DNA from 4 places in the Bacillus sp. 11C genome. Region 1 is predicted to be linked to each of the others. Evidence: predicted binding sites of a transcription regulator. Region 1 holds the regulator's gene; each other region holds the start of a gene.
What was found. Region 1 encodes Rex, which represses fermentation and respiration genes when NADH is low (regulators of the CRP and FNR family bind a similar motif). Its sites were predicted from a motif close to TTGTGAAATATTTCACAA; they were not measured.

Region 1 (7,966 bases):
ACACGTGTTGTAAACAGTCCGACTTTTACAATTATAAAAGAATATAACGATGGCACACTTCCTCTTTATCATATGGATGTGTATAGAATGGAAGATGAAAGTGAAGATTTGGGACTTGACGAATATTTTCACGGACAAGGTGTCTGTCTCGTTGAATGGGCCCATTTAATTGAAGAGCAGATTCCGAAGGAGCGACTGCAGATTGTCATTAAAAGAGCTGGCGATGATGAGCGGGAAATTACCTTTACTGCTGACGGGAATCGGTATGAAATGCTTTGTGAGGAGATAAGTGGACATGACAATATTAGCAATTGACACATCAAATTATACGTTGGGCATTGCGCTGCTTCGAGAAGACACCGTCATAGCAGAACACATTACATATTTGAAAAAGAACCACTCTGTCAGAGCAATGCCTGCTGTTCATTCATTGCTGAAGGATTGTGATATGACACCGCAGGATCTTTCTAAAATTGTGGTTGCGAAAGGACCTGGTTCATACACAGGAGTCAGGATTGGCGTGACGCTCGCAAAAACGCTTGCCTGGTCTTTACACATTCCGATTACTGCTGTATCAAGCCTTGAGGCGCTTGCGGCAAATGGACGGCATTTTGACGGGCTGATCAGCCCTATCTTTGATGCCAGACGTGGACAGGTGTATACAGGTCTGTATGAATACAAAAACGGGCTTTTGGATCAAGTTGTTCCTGATCAAAATGTGATGCTGGCCGATTGGCTGGAGATGCTAAAAGAAAAAGAACGCCCTGTTTTGTTTTTAGGTCATGATACTTCCATTCACAAGCAGATGATAGAGGATGTGCTTGGACCAAAAGGGATGATTGGAGCTGCTGCTCAGCATAACCCGCGTCCTTCAGAATTGGGTTTTCTAGGGGCGGAAAAAGAAGCAGCTGATGTTCACGGCCTTGTCCCGGAATACTTGCGGCTGGCGGAAGCTGAAGCGAAATGGATTGAAAGTCAAAAGTAGGGTGATAGGATGAAAACAAAAGCAGCGGTCAGAAACATGCGGCATGATGATATTGATCACGTATACGAAATCGAAACATCCTCCTTTACGTCTCCGTGGACGAAGGATTCGTTTTATCATGAGCTGCTGGAAAATCCGTATGCTCATTATCTCGTGATTGAAAAGAACGGCCATGTTGCTGGGTATTGCGGGATTTGGATTGTGATGGACGATGCGCAAATTACGAATATCGCGATCAAACCGGAGTATCGCGGCCAGTTTTTAGGAGAAACGCTTTTTCGCTCAGCGATGGAACTGTGCAAAGAAAAAGACGCAAGGCGGCTTTCGCTTGAAGTGAGGGTTTCTAATCATCCTGCTCAAGGCTTATATAAAAAGTTCGGGATGCAGCCCGGCGGAATAAGAAAGAACTATTATACTGATAACGGGGAAGATGCGTTAATTATGTGGGTGACGATAAATGAGTGAGCAAAAAGAGACTTACGTATTAGGAATTGAAACAAGCTGTGATGAAACGGCGGCAGCAATTGTGAAAAACGGGAAAGAAATCATTTCGAACGTAGTGGCCTCTCAAATTGAAAGCCATAAGCGCTTTGGAGGCGTTGTTCCGGAAATTGCTTCAAGACATCATGTTGAGCAGATTACTTTGGTCATAGAAGAGGCTTTTCGTAAAGCTGACATGACGTATAGTGATATTGACGCGATTGCAGTAACTGAAGGTCCGGGACTTGTGGGAGCTCTTCTTATCGGAGTGAACGCTGCTAAAGCATTGAGCTTTGCGCATAACATTCCGTTAATTGGCGTCCATCATATAGCCGGTCATATATACGCGAATCGTCTTGTAGAAGAGATCGTGTTTCCGGCATTGGCATTGGTCGTTTCAGGGGGCCATACGGAATTGGTCTATATGAAGGAACACGGATCATTTGAAGTCATTGGGGAAACGCTCGATGATGCAGCGGGTGAAGCTTATGACAAGGTGGCGCGAACAATGGGACTGCCGTATCCGGGCGGACCGCAAATTGATAAGCTTGCTGAAAAAGGGAATGGCAATATTCCGCTTCCTCGGGCATGGCTTGAAGAAGGCTCTTACAATTTCAGCTTCAGCGGGTTGAAGTCTGCCGTGATCAATACGCTTCATAATGCGTCTCAAAAAGGACAAGAGATTGCTCCGGAAGATTTGTCTGCGAGTTTTCAAAATAGCGTAATTGATGTCTTGGTGACGAAAACGGCGCGTGCGGCAAAGGAATATGGTGTTAAACAGGTCCTTTTAGCTGGTGGAGTAGCTGCAAACAGAGGACTCAGAGCAGCACTAGAAAAGGAATTTGCACAGCATGAAGGGATTGCGCTTGTCATTCCTCCGTTAGCGTTGTGTACGGATAATGCTGCGATGATTGCTGCGGCTGGTACCATTGCTTTTGAGAAGGGGATTCGCGGTTCATATGATATGAATGGGCAGCCTGGCCTTGAATTGACTTCTTATCAAAGTCTCACGATATAAATGACGTGAGGCTTTTTATCTTTTATTAACAGATAATTCTCAATTTATCCACATGTCTGTGAGTAATTATGGAGATATAGATGGATAAAGGGCTGAAGACGCTGTTAATAAAGTGAATAAATTCAGAATATTTTGTGGATAATGTGTATAAAGCGCTTACTTTGTTTACTTAAAAGGTTATTTTCTGTGGATAAAAAGCACCTCTAAAAAGAGGTGCTTGACTTTTTTTAAGCTTCTTCTGTGGATAGTTCTTCCCATTCGGATAAAAGAATCTCCAGCTCCTGATTGAGTTTCTCGTTGTCTGCATGGATGTCTTGTACCTTTTCGTGATCTTTAAAGACTTCCGGGTCACAAAGCAATTCATCATTGCGGCTGATGTTTTCTTCAATGGTTTGAACAGTGGTTTCAATTTCTTCAATCCGACGGAGCCGTTGGCGTTCTTTCTTTTTCCATTCTTTTTCTTCTTCGTAGGAACGTTTGGAGTCAGACTTTACTGTAGCTGGCGTTTTTTCAGTTTCCTCTTGCTGATTCATTTTCTCCAGTTCAAGCTGTTCTGTTTTTTTCTCTGTATAATAATCGTAATCTCCCAGATATTCTTCTATATGGTTTGAAGAAAGCTCCAAGACTCTTGTGGCGATTCTGTTAATAAAATATCTGTCATGTGAGACAAATAACAGTGTGCCTGGATAATCAATCAGCGCGTTTTCGAGAACTTCTTTGCTATCTAAGTCCAGATGGTTTGTTGGTTCATCAAGGATGAGAAAATTTGCTTTTTGAAGCATCAGCTTAGCAAGGGCCACTCTTGCTTTTTCACCCCCGCTCAGTGAATGCACGGGTTTCAATACATCATCTCCGGAAAACAAGAAGTTCCCGAGACAAGTTCTGATTTCTTTTTCCGGAAGCCCGGGGTACTCATCCCACAGCTCATCAAGGACACGTTTGGAGGAAGTCAGCTCAGCCTGCTCTTGATCATAGTAGCCGACACTGACATTTGAGCCGTATGAGATCGTTCCTTGATCTGGCTTCAGGGTGTCCATTAATGTTTTCAGCAATGTCGATTTACCGATTCCGTTAGGGCCGACAAGCGCAGCGCTTTCTCCTCTTGTGAGCATAAAAGACACTTCTCTTAAAAGCGGCGGCTGGTTTTCATAGCTGATTGTGAGTTCCTGAACACGCAGGACTTCGTTTCCGCTTTGTTTTGTAATATCAAAATGAAAGTTTGCGGATTTTTCATCGCCAAGCGGTTTTGCCTTGACTTCCATTCGGTCAAGCTGCTTTCGGCGGCTTTGCGCTCTTTTTGTGGTAGAGGCTCTTGCCAGATTTCGGTCTACGAAGTCCTGGAGCTTTGCGATTTCATCCTGCTGCTTTTCATACACTTTAAGATCTTTTTCATATTGCACGGCTTTTTGGTCGAGATAAGCGCTGTAGTTGCCGTGATACTTTTTACTTTCAGCTCTAGATACCTCGTATACTTGGTTTACCACTTTGTCCAAAAAGTAGCGGTCATGAGAAACGATGAGAATGGCGCCTGAATAGCCCTGCAAATAATGTTCAAGCCAGGTTAGTGTATCAATATCGAGATGGTTTGTCGGCTCATCAAGAATGAGCAAATCAGGCTGTGTTAACAGAAGCTTGCCTAGGGCCAGTCTTGTTTTCTGGCCTCCGCTGAGGCTTTGCACCTGTGTAGAATCGTCAAAATGGCTGAAGCCGAGGCCATGCAGCACAGATCTGACATCCGCTTCATATTGATAGCCGCCTTTATCTTTGAAATCCTGCTGAAGCCGGTCATAGGTTTTCATGATGCTTTCCAATTCATCCGGATCAGCTGCCGCCATTTTTTCTTCCATAGCCCGCATTTCCTTTTCCATTGCTTTTAAGTGGTCAAAAACAGTCAGCAGCTCTTCTTTTATGGTAAGCTTAGAATCCAAGCCCGTATGCTGGGCGAGATATCCCATTGTAATATCTTTCGGTTTAATGACTTCGCCCTTTTCATACGATAGCTGGCCTGCGATAATTTTAAGCAACGTGGATTTTCCCGCGCCATTTCTACCTACAATGGCGATGCGATCACGATTTCTGACTTCCAGCTTTATATTGTTTAAAATAGTATCAGCACCAAATGATTTGGACAGCTGATTAACTTGTAAGATCATCATATTATTTCACCTCTGCTATAATAAGTTAAGTGTAGCTTATGAATCAGAAGTCAGCAAACAATACATTGGCCGAATAAGACATAGAGAAGAAAATAGTGTATGATCTTTTTAAGGAGAGTTTTAATATGAATGGATTTTCTCATTTTAATGAACAGGGAAGAGCCCAGATGGTGGATATAAGCGAAAAATCTTCGACTGTCCGTACTGCGGCGGCTGTTTCAAGCGTACACATGAAGAATGAAGTGTACGAGAAAATACAAAGTCACGATATCGGCAAAGGAGATGTACTGGCTGTTGCACAAGTGGCAGGCATTATGGCCGCAAAGCAAACGTCCAATATCATTCCGATGTGCCATCCGCTTTCACTGAGCGGAGTAGATATATCGTTTGACTGGAAAATAAAAGAAAAAGAAGTTATACTTCATATAAAAGCACAGGTCAAAACGAAAGGGAGTACAGGTGTGGAAATGGAAGCGCTCACTTCTGCATCGGTGTGCGCTCTTACCGTTTACGATATGTGCAAGGCCCTTGATAAGGGGATGGTCATCGGCCCTACTTTCTTGCTGGAAAAGACAGGCGGGAAAAACGGTGACTTTAAGAGAGAACTATCCGAGTATAATTTGGAGGACCAAAAATGAATAAGGATCAATCAAAAATTCCGCAGGCGACGGCAAAAAGGCTGCCGCTTTACTATCGCTTTTTAAAGAATCTGCATGCGTCAGGAAAACAGCGTGTATCTTCCGCTGAACTCAGTGATGCCGTAAAGGTTGATTCTGCCACGATTCGCAGGGATTTTTCCTATTTTGGAGCTCTTGGCAAAAAAGGATATGGATATAACGTGGATTATTTGCTGTCTTTTTTCCGCAAAACGCTTGATCAGGATGAGATGACAGACGTCATCTTGATTGGTGTCGGGAACTTGGGAACGGCATTTCTTCACTATAATTTCACAAAAAATAATAACACAAAAATTTCTATGGCTTTTGACATAAATGAGAGTAAAATAGGAACTGAGGTAGGCGGCGTGCCCGTCTATAACCTTAATGACCTTGAACAGTACGTAAAAAATGAATCAGTTGCCATTCTAACAGTGCCAGCAGTTGCTGCTCAGCCTATTACAGACAGATTAGTCGCGTTAGGAATCAAGGGTATTCTTAACTTTACGCCGGCCCGCTTGAATGTGCCGGAACACATTCGAATTCATCATATAGATTTAGCTGTAGAGCTTCAATCACTGGTTTATTTCTTGAAGCATTATTCAGTTTTGGAGGAAATCGAATAGAGGGAAAGGAGGAGCCCACATATGCCGATCGGTCCTGGAAGCCTTGCTGTTATCGCAATCGTTGCTTTAATTATCTTCGGTCCTAAAAAGCTGCCTGAACTGGGGAAAGCAGCGGGAGACACACTTCGTGAATTCAAAAACGCTACTAAAGGATTAACGAGTGATGAAGAGGAAAAAAAGAAAGAAGATCAGTAGGTTAGGGTGACACGAATGAATGTGAATCAAATGTCGCTGCTGGAGCATATTGCTGAGCTTCGAAAACGATTGCTGGTTGTGGCGCTGGCGTTTGTCGTTTTTTTCATCGCGGGATTTTTCTTAGCGAAGCCGATTATTGTGTATCTGCAAAAAACAGATGAAGCGAAGGAGCTTACGCTTAACGCGTTTAACCTGACAGATCCGCTTTTTGTGTTTATGCAGTTTGCGTTTATCATAGGCATTGTTCTGACCTCCCCGGTTATTCTTTATCAGCTTTGGGCTTTTGTGAGTCCAGGCCTCTATGAGAAAGAGCGAAAAGTAACGCTCGGTTACATTCCGATCTCTGTTTTGTTGTTTTTAGCGGGCTTATCTTTTTCGTATTATATTTTATTTCCTTTTGTTGTTGATTTTATGAAGCGAATCTCTCAGGACTTGAATGTCAATCAGGTGATCGGAATTAATGAGTATTTTCATTTTCTTCTGCAGCTGACAATTCCGTTCGGACTGTTGTTCCAAATGCCGGTCATTCTCATGTTTTTGACCAGGCTTGGAATTGTGACACCCATGTTCTTAGCGAAAATCAGAAAGTATGCGTATTTTGCGCTGCTTGTGATCGCTGCCCTGATTACTCCTCCTGAGCTTTTGTCTCATATGATGGTCACTGTTCCGCTGTTGATTTTATATGAAATCAGTATTTTTATATCGAAGGCCGCCTATCGGAAAGCGCAGAAAAGCAGCGCTTCCGATCAGGACGTGTCTTCCGGGCAATAATAAAAAAATCCATTTCTCATACGGAGAAATGGATTTTCTTTATTTCTGGTTCTTTTTGATTTTAAATGAAAAGGCGAACATCTTAAATGAAATGCTGATGTTGTAAGCGGCGAACACCATCAGCAGGATGGAGTAAAATGACCACATGCTGCCTGGCGAGCTTGCGGCAAGATAAGTAAAGATGCACCCTACGGCAAAATAGATCATTCCCCAAACTACCGGGTTTCTCATAGAAATAATCCTCCAATAATCAATTGCATTTGTGTGCTTTGCTGTTCAAGGTACTTCTGAACAGGTTCAAGCTGCATGATAACGACAAATGTATTCATCATGACATGGGCGAAAATCGGCACCCATATCCGTTTTGTCCTCGCATACAAGAAGGCAAAGGTAAAGCCCATAGCTGTATAAAGAAGAAGATGCTTCAAATCAGCGTGAACAATACCGAAAATAATCGAGCTAAGCAGTCCTGCAAAAAAGAAATTCGTTTTTTCGTAAAGCGCCCCGAAAATGATTTTTCTGAAGAGGATTTCTTCTAATATAGGCCCGACGATAGAAGAAACGATAATCATGAACGGGACTGCCTGAATGACTTTAAGAATGGCTTGTGTATTTTCTGATTCTCTTCCGATGCCGAATATATAATATTCAATAGAGCCTGCTATTCCTTGAGAGAAGAGGGCAATGAAAAAACCGGCTATCGCCCATAGGATAGAAAGCCCGACGGAGTCTTTCCGGCCGTTTCGCAACGTTGTCTTCGGAACCGTTCTCAGAATAAGCAGAACGACAATGAGACAGGCGATAAAGCTGATGACGGACCATAATCCTTGTGCGTGCAGCATGTTTTCCTTGGTAGGCTGTCCTCCGGCATAACCGAATCTAAAGAACAAGGGAATCGCAATTATGTAGGAAAACTGCATAATGATATATGTCAAAATAATAAACCAATACTGTTTTCTCAAATGGTATGTACTCCTTTGTTAAATGGGTTTCGTTGTCTACAGCTATTGTAACATAATCAGAACGGGGGTGAAAAAGCTAAGGGATAAGGGTGCTGAAAAGAATCATGTAAGCGTGAA
Region 2 (7,966 bases), on a different contig from region 1:
GCAGCTGAGTCGCGCCGACAGAAATCGCTTCTCTTGATGTGCCCGGTGATCCGACTGTCCAGCTGTTCGGTCCGCTGTTGCCGTTTGACGTGATCGCGACAACGCCTTCTGACATGGCCCAGTCAAGCGCTGTGCTTGTCGCCCAGTCCGGATTGTTTAAAGAGTTTCCGAGAGACAGGTTCATCACATCTGCTCCGTCCTGTACTGCACGTTCCACGCCGGCGATGACGTTTTCCGTTGTGCCGCTTCCGCCAGGGCCTAACACGCGATAAGCAAGAAGTGTGGCATCAGGGGCAACTCCTTTAATCGTTCCGTTTGCGGCCACAGTTCCGGCTACATGTGTTCCGTGGTCAGTGGCTCCGCCCCTTGGGTCGCCCGTAGGTGTTTCTTTTGGATCGTAATCATTGTCTACAAAATCGTATCCTTTATATTGTCCGAAGTTTTTCTTCAGATCAGGGTGATTGTATTCAACCCCGGTATCAATAATGGCTACCTTGACGCCTTTTCCTGTGTAGCCTAAATCCCATGCGTCGTTTGCTCCGATATACGGCGCGCTGTCATCCATTTGCGGAGATACGGCATCCTCGGAGATTGTGACGTCTTTATCCTTTAGATTGTCTGTTTGATATGTGACGTTCGGATATACGGCCTTTACGTCTTTTACCGCGAGAAGTTTTGGAATTTCATTAGCTGGAAGCTTCATAGAAAAGCCTGAGAATACCTGCTCATATTCCCGGTTTACTTTCCCGTTTTTCACCGCTTTAACGGCTTTGTTTTTTGCTTTGCTGCGAGCGGTTTTCAGCTTGCTTTTCGTTTGGCTTTCGCCCGCTTCCTTCGCCTCTGCCAAGGATTTTTCTTTTAACTCCACGATTACGGTTGTTTTTTTGCTTGTTGTCATATCGATATCACCGAATATCTCGGCTTTTTCCAGGTCAGCCGACGTTTTTGAAGCAGCTGGAGCTGCCTGTACGCCTGTCAAGCCTGTGGATAACGTGAAAAATAAAATGAAACTTAGTAGCAGAAAGCGAATGATCCCATTCTTCAATGTGTTTCCCCCTTTGTGTTTAAAAAAAATATGAAGATCTAGTATATATTTCTTGAAAATTCAAAAAAATCCTTGTACCATTTGAACCATTTATTGAATTTCTTTTGTGTATAAGGAAGGAGTTATACACAGAACCCTGTGTATAAGTGAATAAATCTGTGTATATATGTAGGTGGGAATATATGTTCCTATACAAAATATAGATGGCGATTGTGGACATGTGGATATCTATTGTGACTAAGTTGTTCTTAACTTTGGGATAACTTGTGTATAAAGTTTTTGAAGCGGTTCTCCAATTTTCATTTGATTTCTTTCAGCTTTCAACAAAACTTCTAAAAACTAGTTGGTTTTTTCACTCATATTGTGACAAAGAATTCTCTTTCCGCGGTCTATCATAGAGTCATGAGTTTTGCTAGAGCCGCTAGTTTGCGAGAAAAGAAATCGGCCGTCTTTTCCCGCGGGCTGCGGCTGAGAAAACGGGCTGCTAAAAAGGCTGCCTGCCAAAAAGAAGCGGAGGGATGTTTTTCTATGAAACGTTTGCTTGTATCTTTACGGGTGTGGATGGTCTTTTTGATGAACTGGGTGACGCCGGACAGAAAAACTGCGGCTGCTGCGGTCTATTCGGCTCAGCGTACATACCAAAGAAAAGCGGCGGTGCAGGCCGCAGGACTTGTTTCGTTTTATGAATGGCGGATGGCTGTGAATGACGAAGAAAAGCAGAAAGCGAAAGCCGCTGCGCTTTATAAAAGAAGGTGTTTGCAAGCCTTCAAGGAATCGCCAAAGCAGGAGAGAGCTGGACCGCACCTTTACATGGCGGTCAAAAGGAGGTAAAATCCCAGTCAAAAGCAAATTGGCGGGAGAGATAGCCTCTTGAAAATCTATAAAGTATTAAACAACAATGCGGCTTTAATAAAAGAGGATAATCAGGAAAAAATCGTGATGGGACCGGGAATCGCATTTCAAAAAAAGAAAAATGATCTCATCCCTATGAATAAAGTGGAAAAGATCTTTGTCGTGCACGACGAGAATGAAAAGTTTAAACAAATCCTGCAAACGCTGCCGGAGGAGCATATTGAAATTGCTGAGGATATCATCAGCTATGCGGAGGGGGAGCTCGCGGCGCCGTTGAGCGACCACATTCATATCGCGCTTTCTGACCACTTGTCCTTTGCGATCGAAAGGGTTCAAAATGGGCTGCTTGTGCAGAATAAACTGCTGCATGAGATAAAGGCGCTCTATAAAAAAGAATATGAGGTCGGCCTGTGGGCGGTCGGACACGTAAAAGAGACATTGGGCGTGTCTCTGCCTGAAGATGAAGCGGGTTATATTGCCCTTCACATCCATACGGCGAAGATGGATGCGGAGAGCATGTATTCAGCGCTGAAGCATACGACCATGATTAAAGAAATGATAGAGAAAATAGAAAACTACTTTAATCGAAAGGTGGATGAAAACAGCATTTCCTATCAACGCCTTGTCACGCATTTGCGATACGCGGTCAGCCGGTTGGAATCAAATGAAGCGCTCCATCATATGGATGAGGAGATGCTTTATTTCATCCAAAAAAAGTATTCATTTGCCTATCGATGTGCGCTGGAGCTGGCGGAGTTCTTGAAAAATGAATATCAATTACATTTGCCGGAGTCCGAGGCCGGCTATATCACGCTGCATGTCCAGCGTCTTCAAGATCTCTCGGAATAACCGCTTTGACTTGCAGAGAGTGATCTCTGGAAGTTTTTTTATTTATCGGGATTGAGCGTGTAGTACATCCAGCCCATCATCACTATTCCTGCGGTCAGATTTCCGAGCGTAACAGGAATTAAGTTTCTGACCGCTCCCATCAGTGTCACCGTATCAGGGTGCTCGATCAAAAGTGAGATGGCGAATGTGCACATATTGGCAATGCTGTGCTCAAAACCTGAAATAAAGAAGCAGAAAACAAAAAGCATCATGGTAAACAGCTTGGCTCCTTCTCCTTTGAGAGACATCGGAATGAAAAAGGCGAGGCACACAAGCCAATTGCACAGCATACCTCTGAAAAACAGTTCGGAAGCCGACGGCTCCATTTTGTGCTCTGCCAGATGAATCAAAAAGGAATGAACAGAAGCCTCCTCAAAAAGTCCTGTCGCGCTGATCAGAATAGCAAATAGGATGGCGCCAATTAAATTGCCGGCATAGCTTGTCATCCACAGGTACAGGGTGTCTCGCCAGCGAAGTTTTTTTCGGAGCGCGGTATAGGTGAAATAAAAGGTGTTGCCGGTAAATAAATCCCCGCCGCCGTAAGCAATCAGCAGAATAGCGGCTCCGAATGTGACAGCGGCTGCCGGAAAGGCAAACGGAGAATCAGCCATGAAGAAATAGCTGCCTGTTTTGCTTGCGGCTGTAATGCCGAAACCGATAAACATGCTGGCCAGAATGGATCTAAGCAAATAACGGAATTTGCTGGAAATAAATATATTTTGTTTTTTTAAAGCGTACTGTTCAACCTTTTGCAATGCATGAGTTTCCATGTTCTTTTCCTGCTTTCTATGATGATTGAGCATAGTATAGCATGATATTGTGAAGTATTTCACAATTAAATTTTACGAATTTATGACTAAATGTTTTATCAAACTTTTTAACTAAAAAACAGTTGACGAAAACGCTGTCATGATTTATGATGAAAGCGTATTCTCAGTCTGAATAAGCGGGATTGTGACTGGTAAAGCAGGCAAGACCTAAAATTTGCGTAGATGAAAAAGGATCGCTGTGTCCTTTATTCGTTGGCGAATTTTAGGTCTTTTTTGTTTAAATAAAAGGGGGAAAAACAGATGGATTACAAAGAGACTGCAAAACGCCTCACCGAGCTTCTCGGGGGCAAAGAAAACATTATCAGCGCGGCTCATTGTGCAACAAGACTGCGTTTAGTGATTAAGGATGAATCAAAGATAGATCAAACACAAGTAGAAGAGCTTGATGGCGTCAAAGGCGCTTTCAGCAGCTCTGGCCAGTACCAGATCATTTTCGGAACAGGCCTTGTCAATAAGGTGTACGATGCTTTTTCGAAGGAAGTTGATGTCGAGCGTGACGAACATGTAAATCACCAGGATGCGGCGAAAGAAAAACTGAATCCCGCTGCGAGATTTGCGAAAACGCTTTCTAATATTTTTGTTCCAATCATTCCGGCTATTGTCGCCAGCGGCCTGTTAATGGGCTTACTGGGTATGATCAATGCGTTTCATTGGATGAGCAAGGAGTCTGCTTTGCTGCAGCTGCTTGATATGTTTTCAAGCGCAGCCTTTATTTTCTTGCCGATTTTAATCGGGGTCAGTGCTTCAAAAGAGTTTGGCAGCAACCCTTACTTGGGAGCGGTTATCGGGGGAATCATGATTCATCCGACGCTTTTGAATCCTTGGGGGTTGGCGGAAGCAACACCAGATTTTATGCATCTTTTCGGATTTGATATCGCGCTTCTGGGCTATCAGGGGACTGTCATCCCTGTCCTGCTGGCGGTTTATGTCATGAGCAAGATTGAAAAATGGACAAGAAAAGTGGTTCCTCATTCGGTAGATTTGCTTGTAACACCATTTGTCACAGTGATTGTCACCGGGTTTGTCGCTTTTATCGCGATTGGTCCTTTGGGCAGAGCACTTGGCTCAGGCATTACGATTGCGTTAACTTATGTGTATGATCATGCCGGTTTTGTTGCGGGTCTGGTTTTCGGGGGCACGTATTCACTCATCGTACTGACAGGCGTTCATCACAGCTTTCATGCGATTGAGGCAGGACTTATTGCTGATATCGGCAAAAACTACTTGCTGCCAATCTGGTCAATGGCGAATGTCGCACAGGGTGGGGCCGGCCTTGCCGTCTTCTTTATGGCGAAAAAGGCAAAGACAAAAGAAATCGCGCTTCCGGCTGCATTCTCTGCTTTTCTCGGCATTACTGAGCCAGTCATATTCGGAGTCAATCTTCGCTACCGTAAGCCATTTATCGCCGCGATGATCGGAGGCGCATTGGGCGGTGCGTATGTCGTCTTTACACATGTTGCTGCAAACGCTTACGGGTTAACAGGGATTCCGATGATTGCCATTGCTGCGCCGTTTGGCGTTGGCAACTTGATCAACTATCTGATTGGGATGGCCATTGCGGGAGTGTCATCGTTTACCGCAGCGTTTATTATGAAGATTAATGAGGATGAGGGGAGAAAAAAATGACATCACATGATCAGGAGCTTCGTCGCCGGGCATATGAAGAAGTGGAGAAAAAAGAGCCTATCGCTGACAGTGATCCGCACCGCCAGCATTTTCATATCATGCCGCCGGTTGGGCTGCTGAATGACCCGAATGGCGTTGTATATTGGAAGGGCAGCTTTCATGTGTTTTTTCAGTGGCAGCCGTTTCAGACGGGGCACGGCGCGAAATTCTGGGGCCATTATACGAGTCAGGATGCTGTGAATTGGAAGCGGGAAGAGATTGCGCTGGCGCCGAGTGATTGGTTCGATAAAAACGGCTGCTACTCGGGCAGCGCTGTCACGAAAGACGGTCGGCTTTATCTGTTTTACACTGGAAATGTCAGGGATCAGGAGGGGAACCGAGAAACATATCAATGCCTTGCTGTATCTGATGACGGGCTGACCTTTGAGAAGAAAGGTGTTGTCGCCCTCCTTCCAGAAGGATACACGCCGCATTTTCGCGATCCGAAAGTATGGGAGCATGAAGGCACATGGTATATGGTGATTGGCGCGCAAACGGAGAATAAGCAAGGACACGCTGTGTTGTTTGCTTCTGATAACTTGACAGAGTGGAGTTTTCTCGGCCCGATAACTGGCGCGGGCTTCAATGGGCTGGACGATTTCGGGTACATGTGGGAATGCCCTGACTTGTTTACTCTTCAGGGATCCGATGTGCTGATTGTCTCACCTCAGGGACTTGAGGCAGACGGTTTTCATTATCAGAACGTGTATCAATCAGGTTATGTTGTCGGGCGTCTTGATTATAACAAGCCTGAACTGAAGCATGGCGATTTTATTGAGCTTGATCAAGGTTTTGATTTTTACGCTCCGCAAACACTTGAAGACGATCAGGGAAGGCGGATTTTGTTTGCATGGATGGCGGTGCCTGATCAGGATGAAGGATCTCATCCGACAATTGACTATCACTGGATTCACTGTATGACGCTGCCGAGACAGCTGACGCTATCAGGGCAGAAGCTGATTCAGCAGCCGCTGCCTGAGCTGAAAGCCATGCGCAGGAATGAGAAGAACATACAAATCAACATGCATGGATCATCTGGGACGCTTCCAGTTGAAAACCCTGAAAGAGCTGAGATCTTGATCGAAGACATTGAGACAGAGTCCGGTTTTTCAATCAGTATCCGCGGAACGGCTGCGTTCTCCTTTGATCAGAACGAGGGGGTTATTACGCTGGAGCGAACGAGCTTCGACGGAAAACGAACAGAAGCGAGACATTGCCGCATCAAGGATTTGCATACCGTGCACATGTTTATCGACGCGTCATCTATAGAAATCTTTATCAATCATGGAGAAGAGGTCTTTAGTGCAAGATATTTTCCTTTCCCGGGAAATCATGACGTGACAGCCAGTTCGACCGGAAAATCTGAAATGAATGTCGGAATTTGGACACTTATGTAGAAAATCCTTCTATTTTCTTATGTGAAATCTGTGCCATCTGTGCTATTCTTCAACGATAACCTACTATTTTTTTCTGTAAAAGGAGTTGTTTTCTTGAATATACATGAACAGAAGATAACACCGGAATGTTTGGAAAAGGCTGCGGACCAGGTTGAAGATAAGCGGGAAGAATATAAGGATGTTCTGCTGCAGCTGAAAAAAATGCTTGGCGGGACCGCACCGCACAGTGAAACGGCGGAAATTCTTTCACGAGCATATGAGCAAATGAAGGAATACGCACTTTTTGTTCAGTCGATAGAAACATTTTTGAGGAAATCTGCGAACAATTTAAAAATCAAATAAACAGGCTGCCGATGGGATCGGCAGTTTTTTCTGTGAAAAGTTATTGGTTATATAAAAAAGGCTGCCTCTAAGTAAGGCAGCCGATGTTGTTTATGATTGTTTATCGAGACGCTGCGCAGAATGTTTCGTAGGTCCGACATACTGGTTTAGCGGGAAGGATTCTTTAATGGCAGCGGTAATGAATTCTTTCGCTGCGTAAATGGCTTTTTTGACTTCCGCACCTTTGGCGAGCTCCGCTGTCACGGCTGCCGAGAACGTACAGCCTGCGCCATGGGTATAAGGCGTATCGATCATTTCGCTTTCGAGGACTTCCGCTATTTCTCCGTCATAGAGAACATCAACGGCTTTTTCATGTTTGAGTTTGCCTCCGCCTGTAATGACGACATATTGGGCGCCAAGTGCGTGAATTTTTTTAGCAGCTTCGATCATATCGTCAACTGTTTTTAATTCATCCATGCCGCTGAGCTGGCTGGCTTCAAATAAATTCGGTGTAATGACAGTGGCTAGCGGCGCTAATTGTTCACGCAGGGCTTGGGCGTGCTCCGGATAAAGGACTTCATTTGCCCCTTTGCAAACCATGACCGGGTCAATCACCACATTTTTTAATTGTTTTTCTTTGATCGTTTTTGCCGCAAGCTCGATGATATCAACGGTTGGCAGCATTCCTGTTTTCATGGCGTCCACTCCGATGCCGTCCGTAATCGTTGCAAGCTGGGCGCGGATTGTATCAGTATCGATCGGGAATACCTGATGGTCCCAGCTGTTGTTCGGGTCCATCGCGACGATCACTGTTAAGGCGGTCATCCCGTATACGTTTTTCTCTTGAAATGTTTTTAAATCAGCTTGAATCCCAGCACCGCCGCTGGAATCTGAGCCGGCAATGGTAAGTGCTTTATGCATAGACATGTCTTGAACCTCCATCATGTTTTGTCTTTCATTATAGTTAG
Region 3 (7,966 bases), on a different contig from region 1:
GATTGATCTCAAGTCCCTTATCCGGCCGAAATCCCGGCAGTACGCTGACAGGAAAATCTTTGTCTTCTTTTAATAATAGATGGTATTCAAGAGAATCGACAGGATCATCAGTTGTGCAAACGACCTTTACATTTGATTTCACGATCAAATCCCTTGCCCCGAAGCCCTCTCCTTGGAGCAGTTCATTCGTCCGTTTCCATATAGCCGGCGCGGATTGCTCATTAAAAATCTCATAAATCCCAAAAAAGCGCTGCAGTTCTAAGTGAGTCCAATTGTAGAGCGGATTGCCGATCGCCATCGGCACAGTTTTCGCCCAAGCCGTAAATTTCTCCTCATCAGACGCATCGCCGGTAATGTATGTCTCATCAATTCCATTGGCTCTCATGACGCGCCATTTGTAATGGTCTCCATACAGCCAGGCTTCCGTGATGTTTTGAAATGTCTTATTTTCATAGATTTCTTTCGGGCTTAAGTGGCAGTGGTAATCAATAATCGGCATGTCTTTCGCATAATTGTGATAGAGGCTGACAGCGGTTTCATTTTTCAGCAAAAAATTGTCGCCCATAAAGGGTTCCATGTCCTCACCGTCTTTCATTCGATTTCAAAATGTTAACGTGAACATTTTGATTTAGCTTTATTTTACCTTTATATTCCTCTGCGATCAATCTCTTTTTTGAAAATGAAATGTTAACGTTATCAAACAAGTAAAAAAAAGACATCGCCGGAAAACACTCCGTGAGGAACGCTTCCTGCAATGTCGATTCTATAAGAAAAGATTAGTAAGCCAGACTGAAAAGTCCTTTAATATGTGTTAAGTAGCGTACGTTACTTGCTTCTTTCATCAAGGAAGCAGGAAGACCTTTAAGCGGTGTAGAATTTTCACCAATGATGGCAACCGCGTCTTTGCGTCCAAGGCTTGCAAGTGTACCAGAGTTTACTGGATTGAATGTTTCAAGCGTTTTGCCTTCTAAGTAAGCGAATAGGTTGTAACCGATCAGCTCACCCATTTGCCATGCGATTTGTGCAGTCGGCGGGTATGGACGGCCGTCTGGAGCGAAGTAAACTGCGCTGTCTCCGGCAACGAATACATCTTCATGAGATGCAGATTGCAGGAAGTCATTTACTGTAGCGCGTCCGCGGTTCACTTCAAGACCTGATTCACCGACTAATGGGTTGCCTTGTACGCCGCCAGTCCAAACAAATGTGTTGGCAACAACTTTAGATCCGTCTTTCAGATCAATCACGTTACCTTCCACATTTGTAACAGGAAGACCTGTTAAGAACTCAACGCCGCGTTTTTCAAGGCTCGCAGTCGCGCGTTCGATCAGATCATCCGGTAGAACAGGAAGGATTTTCGGACCTGCTTCAACCAGTTTCAATTTGATTTCTTTATGGTCTACGCCGTATTTTTTCGTAAGGTTCGGCATGATGTCAGCAAGCTCACCGACAAGCTCAACACCTGTTAAGCCGCCTCCGCCGATAAGGATTGTTGCATCAGCTTCGTTTTTCGTTTGAGCGTACTCGCGCACACGATCTTCAACATGCTGGAAGACTTTGTTCGCATCGGCAGCAGATTTCAATACCATGCTGTTTTCTTCAAGACCCGGGATGCCGAAGTAAGCTGTTACAGAACCAAGGCCTACAACAAGCGCATCGTAAGATAATGCAGAACCGTCAGCAAGCGCTACTTCTTTTTTATCAACAGAGAAAGAGCTTACTTCCGCAATTTTAAGGTCAATGTCTTTACCTTTGAAAAGTTTTTCTAATGGCATTGCAATCGCTTTTTCAGACACGTTGCCTGCTGCAAGACGGTGTAATTCCGTAATGATTTGGTGAGTTGGGTATTTGTTTACCACTGTCACTTTTGCTTGTTCTTTAGTGTAATGTTTGCGAACTGTTAGAGCAGAAAGAACTCCGCCATAACCAGCGCCTAGAATGACAATATGTTTTGACATCGTATATCCTCCGTCCTTTATATCAATTTGAATCTGAGATTATTTTTGGTTTTCGCGTTCGTTCATGACTTCAAGGTAGCTGTTAGCAAAACGGAACAGCTTTTGAGCTTGAGGATCTTTCAGCATGCGTAACAGGCCGAATAGACCAATCGTTTCGCTGCTTGCATCAGCGCGGTCTTTCGCTTCGATTGCAGTCGCAGCCACTTCTTTCGCTGTTTCTTTTACAGGCTCAAGCATTTCAGTGATCGCACCGACAGTGTCGCTTTTTAACACTTCGTCAGTTGCTACAGACTGAGCGAAATCATAAGACTTCGTTAAAATATTCACTAACTCAGTCAGTTTTGGAAGCTGGTCAACTAAAACAGTCAGTGATTCTTGAACTTCTGGCTTTAACAGCTGATCAATAAGATCTTGCTGGCTTTGGCTGACAGACGCATTTGTTTGATCGATTGTTTCTGGCATATCCAATTCTCCTTTACTATAAGCAGTTTGCAGATTTTTTTGGAAAGGGTAGTGCCTCTCCCTGATCTCATACTTGAAAGCATAAGAATAAGGATTGTGAATTCATGCACAATCATTTACAAAAATAAATGTTTACTACCCAGTTTTTCATCTTGCCATATTCAGTATTATTTTTATCTCAAAAATAAACAATTGAATAAGTCAAAAATCCTTTACTCTCTCTGAAAATAGCAAACACAAAAAACTCCAATTCGATTACCTTCTATATGATAACACTTTTTGAACAAAATTTGAACGTGAATTGCTTCGATTATGAAATTAATTTAGATGGAGCCCGTGTCATAACGTTTCTGCGGCACTAGTTATTGACAATCCGCCAATTTTCTCCCCTTCACTTTACCCATATTTTTAAAAGAGGCGCTCTTTTTCCTGTGATCGGGTCATTCTCCGGCAATGACACCTGCTTGATCTGTTCCATCGCTTCCTCTCTTTCACTTGGCTCTCCCGTCTTCATATCATACTGAACGCCTCCCGGATAAGCGCCAATGACGGTAAAATCGGAGCTCGCGCTTCGCTTTTTATGGCCGACTCCGGCTGGAATCACGACTGCGTCGCCCGATTTGATAGGAATGGCGGCCCCTTTTTCTCCCCCAAATTGAATCACAGCCTCTCCCCGGACTGCAATCAGGACTTCATGCGTATTGCTGTGATAGTGATGGTATGGAAAAACACTCCCTGACCAGCTGTTCGACCAGCCATGCCGGTTGACAATCCGCTCTGCCCAACCGGTGTCCTTGAGTGCGTTTTGATACACAATAAGCGGAAAATCAGGGTGATTCGGAATCCTGCCGTCATCCTGAAAGAAATACGTCTTTGTCTCTGCTTCCATCAATGCCACCTCCATTTTTTGTCTTCCACACATAGCGGTTTGTAAAACATGTTTATTTTCTCACGACTCCATTGATCTGGGCGATACCGAATAGTATAGTATAAAAAATAATGCCAGAATGAGGGATATCATGAAAGCAATCTTTATCGGAATATTGGCTTCACTCTTTTTCGCCGTTACCTTTATTTTAAACAGAGCGATGGAATTATCCGGAGGCAGCTGGCTTTGGAGCTCTTCGCTGCGCTTTATTTTTATGGTGCCGTTTTTATGTTTGATTGTCATCATAAGAGGGACATTCGCCCCTCTCTTACAAGAGATGCGGAAAAAGCCGTTTTTTTGGATCAAATGGAGCTTTATCGGCTTCGTGCTTTTTTACGCGCCGATCACATTTGCGGCTGCATACGGTCCCGGGTGGCTTGTAGCCGGCACTTGGCAAATCACCATTGTAGCCGGTGTGCTCCTATCTCCACTTTTTTATGTCAAAAAAGAGTTGCAGGGAGGCCCGCAGCTCGTTCGGCAAAAGATTCCCCTTGTTTCACTTGGCACGTCCGTGATCATTCTGATCGGAGCGGCGCTCATTCAGCTTCAGCATGCAGAATCGCTTTCTGGGAAGACACTGCTTTTCAGTGTGCTGCCGGTTGTCATTGCGGCTTTTGCCTATCCGTTAGGGAACCGGAGGATGCTCGAGGAATACGGAGGCCGGCTTGATACATTTCAGCGTGTGCTGGGAATGACCTTGGCCAGCCTTCCGTTCTGGCTGATCATAGCAGCTTACGGCTGGTGGTCAGACGGACTTCCGACAGCGGGGCAAACCGTTCAATCCTTCAGCGTGGCCGTCAGCTCAGGCATCATTGCGACCGTTTTATTTTTCTGGGCCACTGATATGGTAAGAGACAATCCGCAAAAGCTCGCAGCAGTTGAAGCAACTCAATCCGGTGAAGTGATTTTCGCGCTGCTTGGTGAAATTGTTCTGCTGTCAGGCGTTTTCCCATCCCTATTATCATTTGCCGGTTTATTCATTATTATGGCGGGGATGGTATTGCACACCTTTGCTTCACAACCGGGAAAACTGAAAAAGAAAACACAGTCAAATCTGACCGCGTAGCATCTGCCGGAGAATGGGTGAAAACCTGTTCTCTTTTATTATTGCTACCAAAAGATATCTGTTTCACGTTATATTTACATATAGTATCAGCCTACTTTACTGAAAGGTGATTATTGTAATGGAAGCAAACAATCAAACACAAAACAACCCAGCCATCTCCTTCAGATCAGTTAGAAAAAGCTATGAACAAGATGGACAAATCTATGATGTGTTGCAAGATGTCACCGGAGACATTCAACAGGGCGCAATCGCGGCCGTTTTAGGCCCTTCCGGTTCAGGCAAAAGCACCCTCCTGTCCATGTGCAATTTAATGAGAACGCCTGATAGCGGCGAAGTAAAAATATACGGAAAGGAAGTCAGGCATTGGAATGTCAATGAGCTGAGGCGAACGGCAGCCCTCGCGTTTCAATCTGCCCCCGTCCTCGATGGGACAGTGCGCGATAATCTAAGTCTGGTCCAAAGGCTGCATCAATCCCAGCTGTACTCCCCTGAAGAGCTCGCTTCTCTTACAGGGCTCCCGCCAGAGCTGTTAGACAGAAGCGCCAAGGATTTATCGGGCGGGCAGCGGCAACGGCTGTCACTAGCCAGAACGCTCACTAATCCTTCCTCTATTCTATTGCTGGACGAAATCACATCGGCCTTGGATCCGGTTTCTGCTCTTGAGATTGAAGAACTGATCAAACGTCAGCATCAAAAGAAAAAATGGACAGTCATGTGGGTGACTCATAATATGGAGCAAGCAAAACGAGTTGCCGATACCATTTGGTTTATGGCGGATGGCCGGCTTCTTGAAATCGCAGCAGCCGAAACCTTTTTCTCCGATCCGCAGCATGAAGCAGCCAAAGAATTTTTGAAGGGAGGCACCCGGTAATGGATTACCTTTCCCTCTCTTTAACGATGATCTTTGTTTTGATCGCCTTGTTTTTATCAAAATCCTTTAAAGCCGGCGTTGAAAAAGACATGATCATCGCCACGATCCGGGCCGCGGTACAGCTGCTTGTCATCGGTTATGTACTGTCGCTGATTTTCCGCGGAGACCACCCTGTATTTATTTTGCTGATGGTGCTGTTAATGCTGGTAGTGGCGGCGCAAAATGTCATCAAACGAAAGAAAAATACAGTTGGTTCGTTTTGGAGAGTGTTCGCAGCGTTAGCGATTGTAGAAATTGTGACGCAGGGAATTTTGCTGTCTCTTCACATCATTCCGCTTACTGCCCGATATGTCATTCCGATCAGCGGGATGGTCATCGGAAATTCGATGGTGCTCGCAAGTCTGTTTTTAAACCGGCTTAGCTCAGAAATCGGCGTTCGCAAAGAAGAGATACAATTGATACTGTCTCTTGGAGGCACACCGAAGCAATCCATACAGCGTATTCTTACTTCAGCGATGAAAATGAGTATGATCCCGACGCTGGAAAGCCAAAAAACGCTGGGGCTTGTTCAGCTTCCAGGCATGATGACCGGCCAGATACTAGCCGGCGCGGACCCGATTCAGGCGGTACGCTTTCAGCTGCTGATCGTGTTCACAACGATGGCGTCAGCCGCACTGACATGTGTGATCTTAAGTGTGCTGACATACCCGTCATTATTCACAGCGCATCAGCAGCTGAAGGAGAACGGGTTTACTGATTCTGCTTGACAGAGAATATTTATACATCACAATCATTCCATAAAAAGATCAGCCCTTCCCGAAAAGGAAAGGGCTGACCATTATTTCACACCTAAAAAAGCAGTTGGATTCAAATAGCAAATCTCGTCAGCGATGTTTTGATTCAAATCAAACCCGTTTGCTTCAGCAGCTTTTTTTACCTCTGTCAAATATTCCGTATATGCCTCAGTCACTGTCCCATTCTTCAACTGACCGAAATCCGTTGATACGCATATGCGATCTGTTCCCCATGTTTTCAGCACTTTAACTAAATCCTCGTGCCGATCGTAACCGATTTTGCTCATTAAAACGGCAAATTCAACATAGACGTTTTTTGAAGAAGACAGCATGTCGATGACCTCAGCCATTGTAAAATTCGTACACTGGTAAAACGGGTGCGTAATCATCAGCTTACATTTTTGTTTTTCTGTTTCTTCAATCAGCATATACACTTCTTCTTTTGAGGAGTGGCCTGTCGCTAATGGAATGTTAAACGCCGATGCTGTTTGAATGACTTCCTTTGTTTCTTGGCGCAGTTTTCCGTTTTCGCTGACCCTTTCATATTTCACTGTATGTTCAGCTAAAACCGGGTGAGATGTTGTTTGTTTTGTTTTTGGTTTGTTTGACGGTATGGTCAGAGTGGGAAACCAAATCATCATTGAAGAATGATCCGGGCCGTTTGCAGCAATCGCTGCTTCAACCACCGCTCGGTTGATACCGCCGTTATACTGGTTCAATGTAATAGACCCAAAGAGCGGAAGACCCATCTCCCGGGCCGCATGCGCAAGCGGCGTTGTGGCCATCAAATGGCTTTTCATAACGGCTGCACCATTGTTCGCTTTTAATTCTTCACCCAGATTAAAAATCGTATATCTTCTATTGTACGTATCAGGCCATGCGTGTACATGAAGATCTAAAAAACGCTCAAGCTTCATTTGGCTGTCACTTCATTCTCCCAAGGGCGATGATAGTTATACATTTCACGCGCTTCTTTTAAATGTATGCCTCGAGAAACGGCTTCTTTGATTTTCTCTTCCGTTTCTTCAATGGCTCTGGAACGCTTGATGACTTCTTCGGCAACGTCTTGGGGAATGGCGATCACTCCATTTTGGTCCGCGCGAACAAAATCGTTCGGCTGAATGACCGTGCCGCTGATCGTGACGGGCACCTGATGGGCTGTTTTTTTCGTTCGGCCTTTTCCCGTTTTCATATAGACAGATTTACTGAACATGGCGTACTCCGTTTCTCGAATATAATCAATATCACGGCAAGCACCATCTATTACAGTGCCCGCGATTTTCTTTTGAATAGCCAGTTGGGTTAAAATGTTGCCCCACACTGTGCAGTCCGTACGGCCGTTATTGGCAAGAATGACAACTGAATCCTCGTCAGCCGCATCAATGAAATCGGCTGCTTTGGCAACTTGCTGTTCCTCTTCGTTCGGGTCTCTGTATTCCACTGTAAACGCTGTTCCGCAAATATTTGCAGACGTGTTTCTCGGTACGATACCGCATAATCCGCCATCTATATGTAAACTGTCCAATGCGTCAGAAATCGTCGGCGTATCAAACGATTTCAATTCTTTTATGATTTGTTGATTATCCACTTATTTGGTCCTCCTAGCAGTTTTGAATGATGGCATTTGCCGTTTCTTTTGTGCTTGCGATACCGCCTAAATCGTACGTTAGCGTTTTTCCTTCTTTTAACACTTTATTGACAGCGGTTTTGATCCGCATGCTTTCTTCCATATATCCGCAATGCTCAAGCAAAAGAGAAATGGTTAAAAATTGAGCCATCGGATTCACTTTCATTTTACCGGCATGTTTTGGGGCTGAGCCGTGTACCGGTTCAAAATAAGCATTCTCGTACCCGAAGTTTGAACTCGGTGCAAGGCCTAAGCCGCCCATG
Region 4 (7,966 bases), on a different contig from region 1:
TCTGAAAGCGGGGCTGGCTGAAGAAAGCCAGATTCCGAATGTCGTTTTAGAAACACCGAAAGATAAAACACACGGCGATTATTCAACAAATATGGCGATGCAGCTGGCGAGAGTCGCAAAAAAAGCGCCGCGCCAAATCGCTGAAGAGATTGTCGCTCATTTTGATAAAGGAAAGGCTTCGATTGAAAAACTGGATATCGCCGGTCCGGGTTTTATCAATTTCTATATGAACAATCACTATTTAACGAAGTTGATTCCATCTGTGTTAAAAGCAGGGGAAGCGTACGGGGAAACGAATATCGGAAACGGTGAGCGAGTTCAGGTCGAATTCGTATCAGCGAATCCGACGGGAGACCTTCACCTTGGCCATGCGCGCGGTGCGGCTGTCGGCGATTCTTTGTGCAATGTGCTTTCAAAAGCGGGTTACGATGTGAGCCGCGAATACTACATTAACGATGCGGGAAATCAAATCAACAATCTTGCGCTTTCTGTTGAAGTCCGTTACTTTGAAGCGCTCGGCTTGGAAAAACCGATGCCGGAGGACGGCTACCGCGGCGAGGATATCATTGCGATCGGAAAGCGTCTCGCTGAGGAATACGGCGACCGTTTCGTTAATGAAGACGAAAGCGAACGCCTCGCGTTTTTCCGTGAATACGGTCTGAAATACGAGCTGGAAAAGCTTCGCAAGGACTTGGAAAACTTCCGTGTGCCGTTTGATGTGTGGTATTCCGAAACGTCACTGTATCAAAACGGAAAAATCGACAAGGCGCTTGAAGCGATCCGCGAAAAAGGCCATGTTTATGAAGAAGACGGTGCGACTTGGTTCCGCTCTACGACGTTTGGCGATGATAAAGACCGCGTATTGATCAAGAAGGACGGCACGTACACGTACCTTCTGCCTGATATCGCATACCATAAGGACAAGCTTGATCGCGGCTTTGATAAGCTGATCAACGTTTGGGGAGCCGATCACCACGGCTATATCCCGCGCATGAAAGCGGCGATCGAAGCGCTGGGCTATGAAAAAGGAACACTTGAAGTAGAAATCATTCAGCTCGTTCACCTTTACAAAAACGGCGAGAAAATGAAAATGAGCAAACGGACGGGTAAAGCGGTAACGATGCGCGATCTCATTGAAGAAGTCGGCTTGGATGCCGTGCGTTACTTCTTTGCAATGCGCAGTGCGGATACGCATATGGATTTTGACTTAGATCTAGCTGTATCAACATCTAACGAAAACCCTGTGTATTACGCGCAATACGCACATGCCCGTATTTGCAGCATGCTTCGCCAAGGGGAAGAGCAGGGACTAAAGCCGGCGGCAGATCTTGATTTCAGCCATATTCAATCAGAAAAAGAATATGACCTGCTGAAAACGATCGGCGGCTTCCCAGAGGCAGTGGCGGAAGCGGCGGAAAAACGAATTCCGCACCGTGTCACAAACTATATTTATGATCTGGCTTCTGCTCTGCACAGCTTCTACAACGCAGAGAAAGTCATCGATCCTGAATATGAAGAGAAGAGCCGCGCGCGCCTGGCTTTAATGAAGGCCACGCAAATTACGCTGAACAATGCGCTTCAGCTGATCGGCGTATCGGCTCCGGAAAAAATGTAATCATGATGAAAAGACAAAGTCTTCGGGCTTTGTCTTTTTTTTATATGTGAAACGTGTGATGTAATTCACAAACCTGTTTGCCGAGTTTTTGTATGATAGGACTGATTATTGAATCATTGAAAGGAGCAAGCCGAATGTTCAACCGTCAACATATTCAATTATCGTTACAGTCATTAAGCTTGGTGGCAGGGTTTATGGTTTGGGTGCTGATTTCATCACTCATTAGCCAAATCACATTAGATATTCATTTAAGCAAAGGCGAGATTTCTATAGTGACGGCGATTCCCGTGATCCTCGGGTCGCTTCTCCGCATTCCTTTAGGGTATTTAACGAATAGGTTTGGTGCGCGGCTGATGTTTATGATCAGCTTCATCCTGCTTTTGTTTCCGGTGTTTTGGATCAGTATCGCGGATTCTTTGTTTGATTTAATCGCAGGCGGTTTTTTCTTAGGGATCGGGGGGGCAGTATTCTCCATTGGGGTGACATCCCTTCCGAAGTATTATCCGAAAGAAAAGCACGGTTTCGTCAATGGAATTTACGGTGCCGGAAACATCGGAACCGCGATTACCACATTTGCGGCGCCGGTTATCGCCCAGACTGCGGGATGGAAAGCAACCGTGCAGATGTATATGGTTCTGCTGGCTGTTTTCGCATTGCTGCACGTTTTGTTTGGCGACCGGCATGAGAAGAAAGTAAATGTTTCCGTAAAAGCTCAAATCAAAACCGTTTACCGAAATCACGTCCTCTGGTTTCTAAGCCTGTTTTATTTTATTACGTTTGGCGCCTTTGTCGCCTTCACCATCTATCTCCCGAACTTTCTGGTAGCGCACTTTGGTCTTAATCCTGCGGACGCCGGTTTGCGGACGGCCGGCTTTATTGCCGTCTCCACGCTGCTCAGGCCTGTGGGCGGATTCTTGGCTGACAAATTGAGCCCGCTCCGCATCCTGATGTTCGTTTTTGCGGGACTTACATTATCAGGCATTATCTTATCGTTCTCGCCGACGATCGGCCTTTATACGTTTGGGTCAATAACGGTGGCGGTCTGCTCAGGTATAGGAAACGGAACCGTTTTTAAACTGGTGCCTTTCTATTTTTCAAAGCAAGCGGGGATTGCCAATGGTATTGTGTCTGCCATGGGGGGATTAGGCGGTTTTTTCCCTCCGCTGATATTGGCGAGTGTATTTCAGGCAACAGGCCAATACGCGATCGGCTTTATGGCGCTTTCGGAAGTGGCGTTAGCCAGCTTTGTCCTTGTCATTTGGATGTATTGGCAGGAAAGAATGAAAATGCACACGGAGAGAAACAGTCAGAGCGTCAGCTAACACTGGTCATTCACAAGATTGTTAGTTTTTTCTCGATGGGTGCAAAACAATTCACGTTACAATAAACATACGCAACGTGACTTTCTTCGAGGTGAGCTCATGAATTTTCTCTCTGTCCGACCATCTGATAGTGATCTTATTTCCAGCGATCTGCATGAATTGCTGGAATCGATCAGTACGAAAAGAAAAATGGAAAAACACACGTATTTGTTTCGGGAAGGAATGGATGCAGAAGAGCTATATCTTATTCAATCAGGACTCATTGAAATCGGCAAACTGACATCTGACGGAAAAGATCTGACCCTTAGAATCTGCCAAAAAAATGATATTGTCGGGGAATTAACACTTTTCACTGAAGAACCGAGATATATGCTCAGTGCAAAGGTGCTAGAGGATGGCGAGGTGCTCGTCATTAATAAAAACAAGCTGGAAAAGGAACTCATCCAAAACGGTGCTTTGACATTTGAATTTATGAAATGGATGAGCACCCACCTCCGGAAAATCCAGTCTAAAATCAGGGATCTGCTTCTTCACGGCAAAAAGGGGGCGCTCTACTCCACTCTTATCCGTTTATCGAACAGCTACGGGGTGGAACGAAGCGACGGCATTCTGATTAACATCGCGCTGACAAATCAAGATTTAGCAAAGTTTTGCGCGGCGGCAAGGGAAAGCGTCAACCGTATGCTCGGAGACCTCCGCAAACAAGGGGTGATTTCGATAGACGAATCCGGAAAAATTATTTTGCACAAGCGGGACTATTTACGATGCGAGATTGAGTGTGAAAATTGTCCGCTGGAGATTTGCAATATTGACTGAAAAAACCAAGGGCCGCCGGCGGTCCTTGGTTTTTATCTAGTGATAAACAAACACATGACGGCAAAAAAGAAGCAGGCATTCACGATTTCCAGAATGCCGATCGTTTTAACGGGCCAATCCCTTCCGTGAAAAAACCATGCCCGCAAACTGCTTGGGATAAAAGCAAGAAATGCCCATCCTGCTCCGAGAAGAGCGGATAAAAAGGGGAGCAGCAGATGATATCCCCAAGAACAGTATGCAAAAAACCTGTTCTTTCTCTCCCGGATCACCGACTTTACATAAAAAGAACTCCCGATAAAAAATAAAGCAGATTGCAAGAAAATAAACCAAGCCCAGCCGTCAAGGGTTCCCGCCCCCAGCCAGCAGCTCGCAAGCCCGCCTGAACAAAAGAACAAGACACCCGCAATATCATTCACTAGTGCTCGTTCGTTTTTTCGGCGGGCATAATACGTATGAATGAGAAAAAGCGGAAATAAAGAAACGCCAACCCAGATGAGCGCAGGCTTATAAAAGACAGGGATCATCAAAAAGCAGCAGGCCAGAACACCGTAATAACATATCCACTTTTGATAGGATTTAATCTGTTTCTTCTTCATGGCGAGTGTGATGGGGTAGACCATCAAGTAAAGGAAAAGCAAGCCTAGGAAAAGCGGAAGATGCCAGAAAACGGGACCTCCCTTGACCATCCCAAGCAAAAATGGAATCAGCAGCATCGCCCATGCGCCGTGCTGCTTCGGAATCAGTGCCTTCATCGAAATCCTCCTTTTTTATTTCATTATAAATACAGTCACTCTCCCGATAAGTGACATACATCATACAGGCTGTGAAATACATCACTGCTGTACAGGCTCAATCGAGTTACACTAAAGCTATCCTTAGCACAGGAGGCTTTCCTATGAATCAGTGTGACTATTTATTGTTTCTGAAACAACTCCCTATGTTTAATGAAGTGCCTCTATCCATTGTCGAAACTTTGCTGAAAAACGGGACGTTTATCGGCGGCTCATCTGATCTGGCTTCATCCTTTCTTCATTCTCAATCCGTTTATATTGTATTAAAAGGCAGTGTCCGTTTTATGGACAGCAGGCTCCCTGAAGGATCGAAAACCGTTGCGCTGTGGGAAAAAGGCGATGTGTTTCCGATTGATGAAAAAGGCGGGCTGTATTTATCGCCTTTTATCTCAGTCAATGCCTCTTCGGACATTCTTATTCTCAAAATCCCTTTTTATATATTTAAAAAAATGATGACTTACAACCCACAGCTGCAAATGAATTTTTTGGCGGTACTTCAGCAAAATGTCTTTTGTTCCTATCAACTATTTTTGCGTTATCTGCATACATCACAAGATAAAAACGCCGAGCCCGGTTCTTAAAAAGAACCGGTTTTTTTGATCTTTGAATGAAAAGCGGCTAATGACTCAGGCGTCCTGCCTGAACGCCGCCCTCATCACTTCCTGTGAAAGTCTGTTCCTTCTTCTCAGTGTGAACATTTTGTGAAAAAAGCAGAGTGTGTGACATAGTTCACAAGAAAACACGCTGTCTCTGTTTATAGTGAACTTAGCATCACCTGACTCGGAAGGAGTGAACGCTCATGAAGAAAAAGAAAATGAGTCCGTTGTTTAGGAGATTAAACTATTTCTCTCCTATCGAACACCATTCAAATAAACATAGCCAAACCACCCGCGAAGATCGCGATTGGGAGAATGTATACAGAAACAGATGGCAGTACGACAAAGTCGTGCGCTCCACCCACGGTGTCAACTGCACGGGGTCATGCAGCTGGAATATATATGTGAAAAACGGAATTGTCACGTGGGAAGGACAAAACTTGAATTATCCATCAACAGGCCCTGATATGCCTGATTTTGAACCGAGAGGCTGTCCGCGGGGGGCCAGTTTTTCTTGGTATATCTACAGCCCGCTCCGTGTGAAATATCCATACGTGCGCGGTGTGCTGATCAATTTATGGCGGGAAGCTCTGCAGGCTCATCAAAATCCATTGGAAGCCTGGAAATCAATCGTTGAAAACCCTGAAAAAGCGAAGTCTTATAAACAAGCAAGAGGGAAAGGCGGTTTTGTGCGCGCTGAATGGCCGGAGGTGCTGAAGCTGGTTTCAGCCTCTCTGCTCTATACAGTCATGAAATACGGTCCAGACCGGAATGTCGGCTTTTCTCCGATTCCGGCCATGTCCATGCTCAGCCACGCCTCAGGCTCCCGGTTTATGTCTTTAATCGGCGGCCCTATGCTCAGTTTTTATGATTGGTATGCGGATCTTCCTCCGGCATCCCCGCAAATTTGGGGTGACCAGACAGACGTTCCGGAAAGCAGTGATTGGTACAATTCAGGCTATATCATCACATGGGGCTCCAACGTTCCGTTAACAAGAACACCTGACGCGCATTTTTTGGCTGAGGCCCGCTATAAAGGCGCGAAGGTCATTTCGATCAGTCCGGATTTTGCGGAATCCTCAAAGTTCGCGGATGACTGGCTGAGTATCCGCCAAGGGACTGACGGGGCGCTTGCAATGGCCATGGGTCACGTCATTTTGCAGGAATTTTACGTGAACCAAGAGACAGAACGTTTCATTGACTATGCAAAGCAATACACGGATTTTCCATTTTTCGTCACCCTGTCGAAAGAAAATGGCGCATACACAGCGGGGCGGTTTCTGCATGCGAAGGACATTGGCCGCAAGGCAGAGCATGACCAGTGGAAGCCTGCGGTCTGGAATGAACAGACAAACACATTTGCCATACCGCAAGGAACAATGGGCTCCCGCTGGGACGGGCAGCAGAAATGGAACCTGCACATGATCGATGAAGAAACCGGGGAACCGATAGAACCCCGTCTCTCCGTACTCGGAATAGAGGACGAAATCGGCACGGTGCGCATCCCGTATTTTTCAGATGACGGAAACAAAGTGCTTAAGCGGGATCTTCCTATAAAAAAACTGAACCTGAACGGCGAAGAGGTTTGTGTCACGACCGTGTTTGACTTGATACTGGCCAACTATGGCGTGAACCGGGGCATCGGAGAACAATCAGCTGTCTCCTATGATGATCCTGAGCCGTTCACGCCTGCCTGGCAGGAAAAGATGACAGGAATCAAAAAAGAAGCCGTCATGAAGATTGCCAGAGAGTTTGCCCAAAATGCGATCGATACAGACGGCCGGTCCATGATTATCGTAGGAGCGGGGATTAACCACTGGTTCAACTCCGACACGATTTACCGGGCGGTGTTAAATCTTGTTTTACTGGTAGGCGCCCAAGGTGTAAACGGCGGAGGCTGGGCTCACTATGTGGGGCAGGAAAAGCTCCGCCCTGCTGAAGGGTGGCAGACGATTGCAAATGCAAAGGACTGGGAGGGCGTGCCCAAGCTGCAAAACGGCACCTCATTTTTCTACTTTGCAACAGACCAGTGGCGATACGAGGACCAGCCGATCAGTGACTTGGCTTCGCCGATCGCTGCGTCATCCCGCTACAAGCATCATGCCGATTACAATGTGCTGGCAGCGCGATTAGGGTGGCTGCCGTCTTATCCGACATTCAATCAAAACGGAATTGACCTATACAAAGAAGCTGAACAAGCGGGGGCAGCAATACCTGAAGACGTTGGGGCGTACGTGGCCTCACAGCTTCAAGAGAAAAAGCTGAAATTCGCGATTGAAGATCCAGACAATGAAGCCAATTTCCCGAGGAATCTCTTCGTATGGCGGGCAAATCTGATTTCGAGTTCAGGAAAAGGGCATGAATATTTTCTCAAGCATCTGCTGGGGACGACAAATGGATTAATGAATGACGACAGCGACAGCATCCGCCCTGAAGAAATCAAATGGCGGGAGCAGGCACCGGAAGGTAAACTCGACTTGTTAATCAATCTTGATTTTCGAATGGCTGGTACGGCACTTTATTCTGATATCGTACTGCCGGCGGCGACATGGTATGAAAAACACGATCTCAGCAGCACAGATATGCACCCGTTCATTCATCCTTTCGCTCCGGCCATCTCGGCCCCGTGGGAATCGAAGTCAGACTGGGATATTTTCAAAGTACTGTCAAAAGCCGTTTCAGATTTGGCAGAAGAAGTCGATATGGAGCCGGTGAAAGAAGTGGTCGCGACGCCGCTCCTTCACGACACCATGCAGGAACTGGCCCAGCCGTTCGGCAAAATCAATGACTGGAGCAAGGGCGAATGCAAAGCCATTCCGGGAAAAA

Region 2: ACY3LV_RS01235 (formate/nitrite transporter family protein) is a predicted target of Rex. The motif match lies at 3,603-3,620, and genes of this name have one in related genera.
Region 3: ACY3LV_RS11885 (helical membrane plugin domain-containing protein) is a predicted target of Rex. The motif match lies at 2,512-2,529, and genes of this name have one in related genera.
Region 4: ACY3LV_RS00885 (nitrate reductase subunit alpha) is a predicted target of Rex. The motif match lies at 5,262-5,279, and genes of this name have one in related genera.

The regions. Positions count from the first base shown of each region.
Region 1 is NZ_JBUPVZ010000009.1:1,409-9,374, forward strand. Features, by position in the region: gene tsaE (tRNA (adenosine(37)-N6)-threonylcarbamoyltransferase complex ATPase subunit type 1 TsaE) at 1-315, shown strand, start outside; gene tsaB (tRNA (adenosine(37)-N6)-threonylcarbamoyltransferase complex dimerization subunit type 1 TsaB) at 296-985, shown strand; gene rimI (ribosomal protein S18-alanine N-acetyltransferase) at 995-1,450, shown strand; gene tsaD (tRNA (adenosine(37)-N6)-threonylcarbamoyltransferase complex transferase subunit TsaD) at 1,443-2,483, shown strand; gene ACY3LV_RS13655 (ABC-F family ATP-binding cassette domain-containing protein) at 2,711-4,639, opposite strand; gene moaC (cyclic pyranopterin monophosphate synthase MoaC) at 4,765-5,277, shown strand; gene ACY3LV_RS13665 (redox-sensing transcriptional repressor Rex) at 5,274-5,921, shown strand; gene tatAY (sec-independent protein translocase protein TatAY) at 5,943-6,116, shown strand; gene tatC (twin-arginine translocase subunit TatC) at 6,123-6,887, shown strand; gene ACY3LV_RS13680 (YdiK family protein) at 6,927-7,118, opposite strand; gene ACY3LV_RS13685 (type II CAAX endopeptidase family protein) at 7,115-7,849, opposite strand.
Region 2 is NZ_JBUPVZ010000001.1:238,462-246,427, reverse strand. Features, by position in the region: gene vpr (serine protease Vpr) at 1-1,045, opposite strand, end outside; gene ACY3LV_RS01245 (hypothetical protein) at 1,574-1,876, shown strand; gene sacT (sac operon transcriptional antiterminator SacT) at 1,916-2,746, shown strand; gene ACY3LV_RS01235 (formate/nitrite transporter family protein) at 2,785-3,555, opposite strand; gene scrA (PTS system sucrose transporter subunit IIBC) at 3,856-5,241, shown strand; gene sacA (sucrose-6-phosphate hydrolase) at 5,238-6,677, shown strand; gene ACY3LV_RS01220 (hypothetical protein) at 6,771-7,019, shown strand; gene ACY3LV_RS01215 (bifunctional hydroxymethylpyrimidine kinase/phosphomethylpyrimidine kinase) at 7,110-7,925, opposite strand.
Region 3 is NZ_JBUPVZ010000007.1:100,853-108,818, forward strand. Features, by position in the region: gene uxaC (glucuronate isomerase) at 1-577, opposite strand, end outside; gene ACY3LV_RS11880 (NAD(P)/FAD-dependent oxidoreductase) at 777-1,955, opposite strand; gene ACY3LV_RS11885 (helical membrane plugin domain-containing protein) at 1,995-2,417, opposite strand; gene ACY3LV_RS11890 (cupin domain-containing protein) at 2,809-3,306, opposite strand; gene ACY3LV_RS11895 (DMT family transporter) at 3,437-4,411, shown strand; gene ACY3LV_RS11900 (ABC transporter ATP-binding protein) at 4,530-5,282, shown strand; gene ACY3LV_RS11905 (ABC transporter permease) at 5,282-6,049, shown strand; gene ACY3LV_RS11910 (DUF6282 family protein) at 6,121-6,993, opposite strand; gene ACY3LV_RS11915 (RraA family protein) at 6,990-7,664, opposite strand; gene ACY3LV_RS11920 (isocitrate/isopropylmalate family dehydrogenase) at 7,678-7,966, opposite strand, start outside.
Region 4 is NZ_JBUPVZ010000001.1:171,697-179,662, reverse strand. Features, by position in the region: gene argS (arginine--tRNA ligase) at 1-1,615, shown strand, start outside; gene narK (nitrate transporter NarK) at 1,750-2,937, shown strand; gene fnr (fumarate/nitrate reduction transcriptional regulator Fnr) at 3,037-3,753, shown strand; gene ACY3LV_RS00895 (YwiC-like family protein) at 3,786-4,505, opposite strand; gene ACY3LV_RS00890 (Crp/Fnr family transcriptional regulator) at 4,649-5,125, shown strand; gene ACY3LV_RS00885 (nitrate reductase subunit alpha) at 5,344-7,966, shown strand, end outside.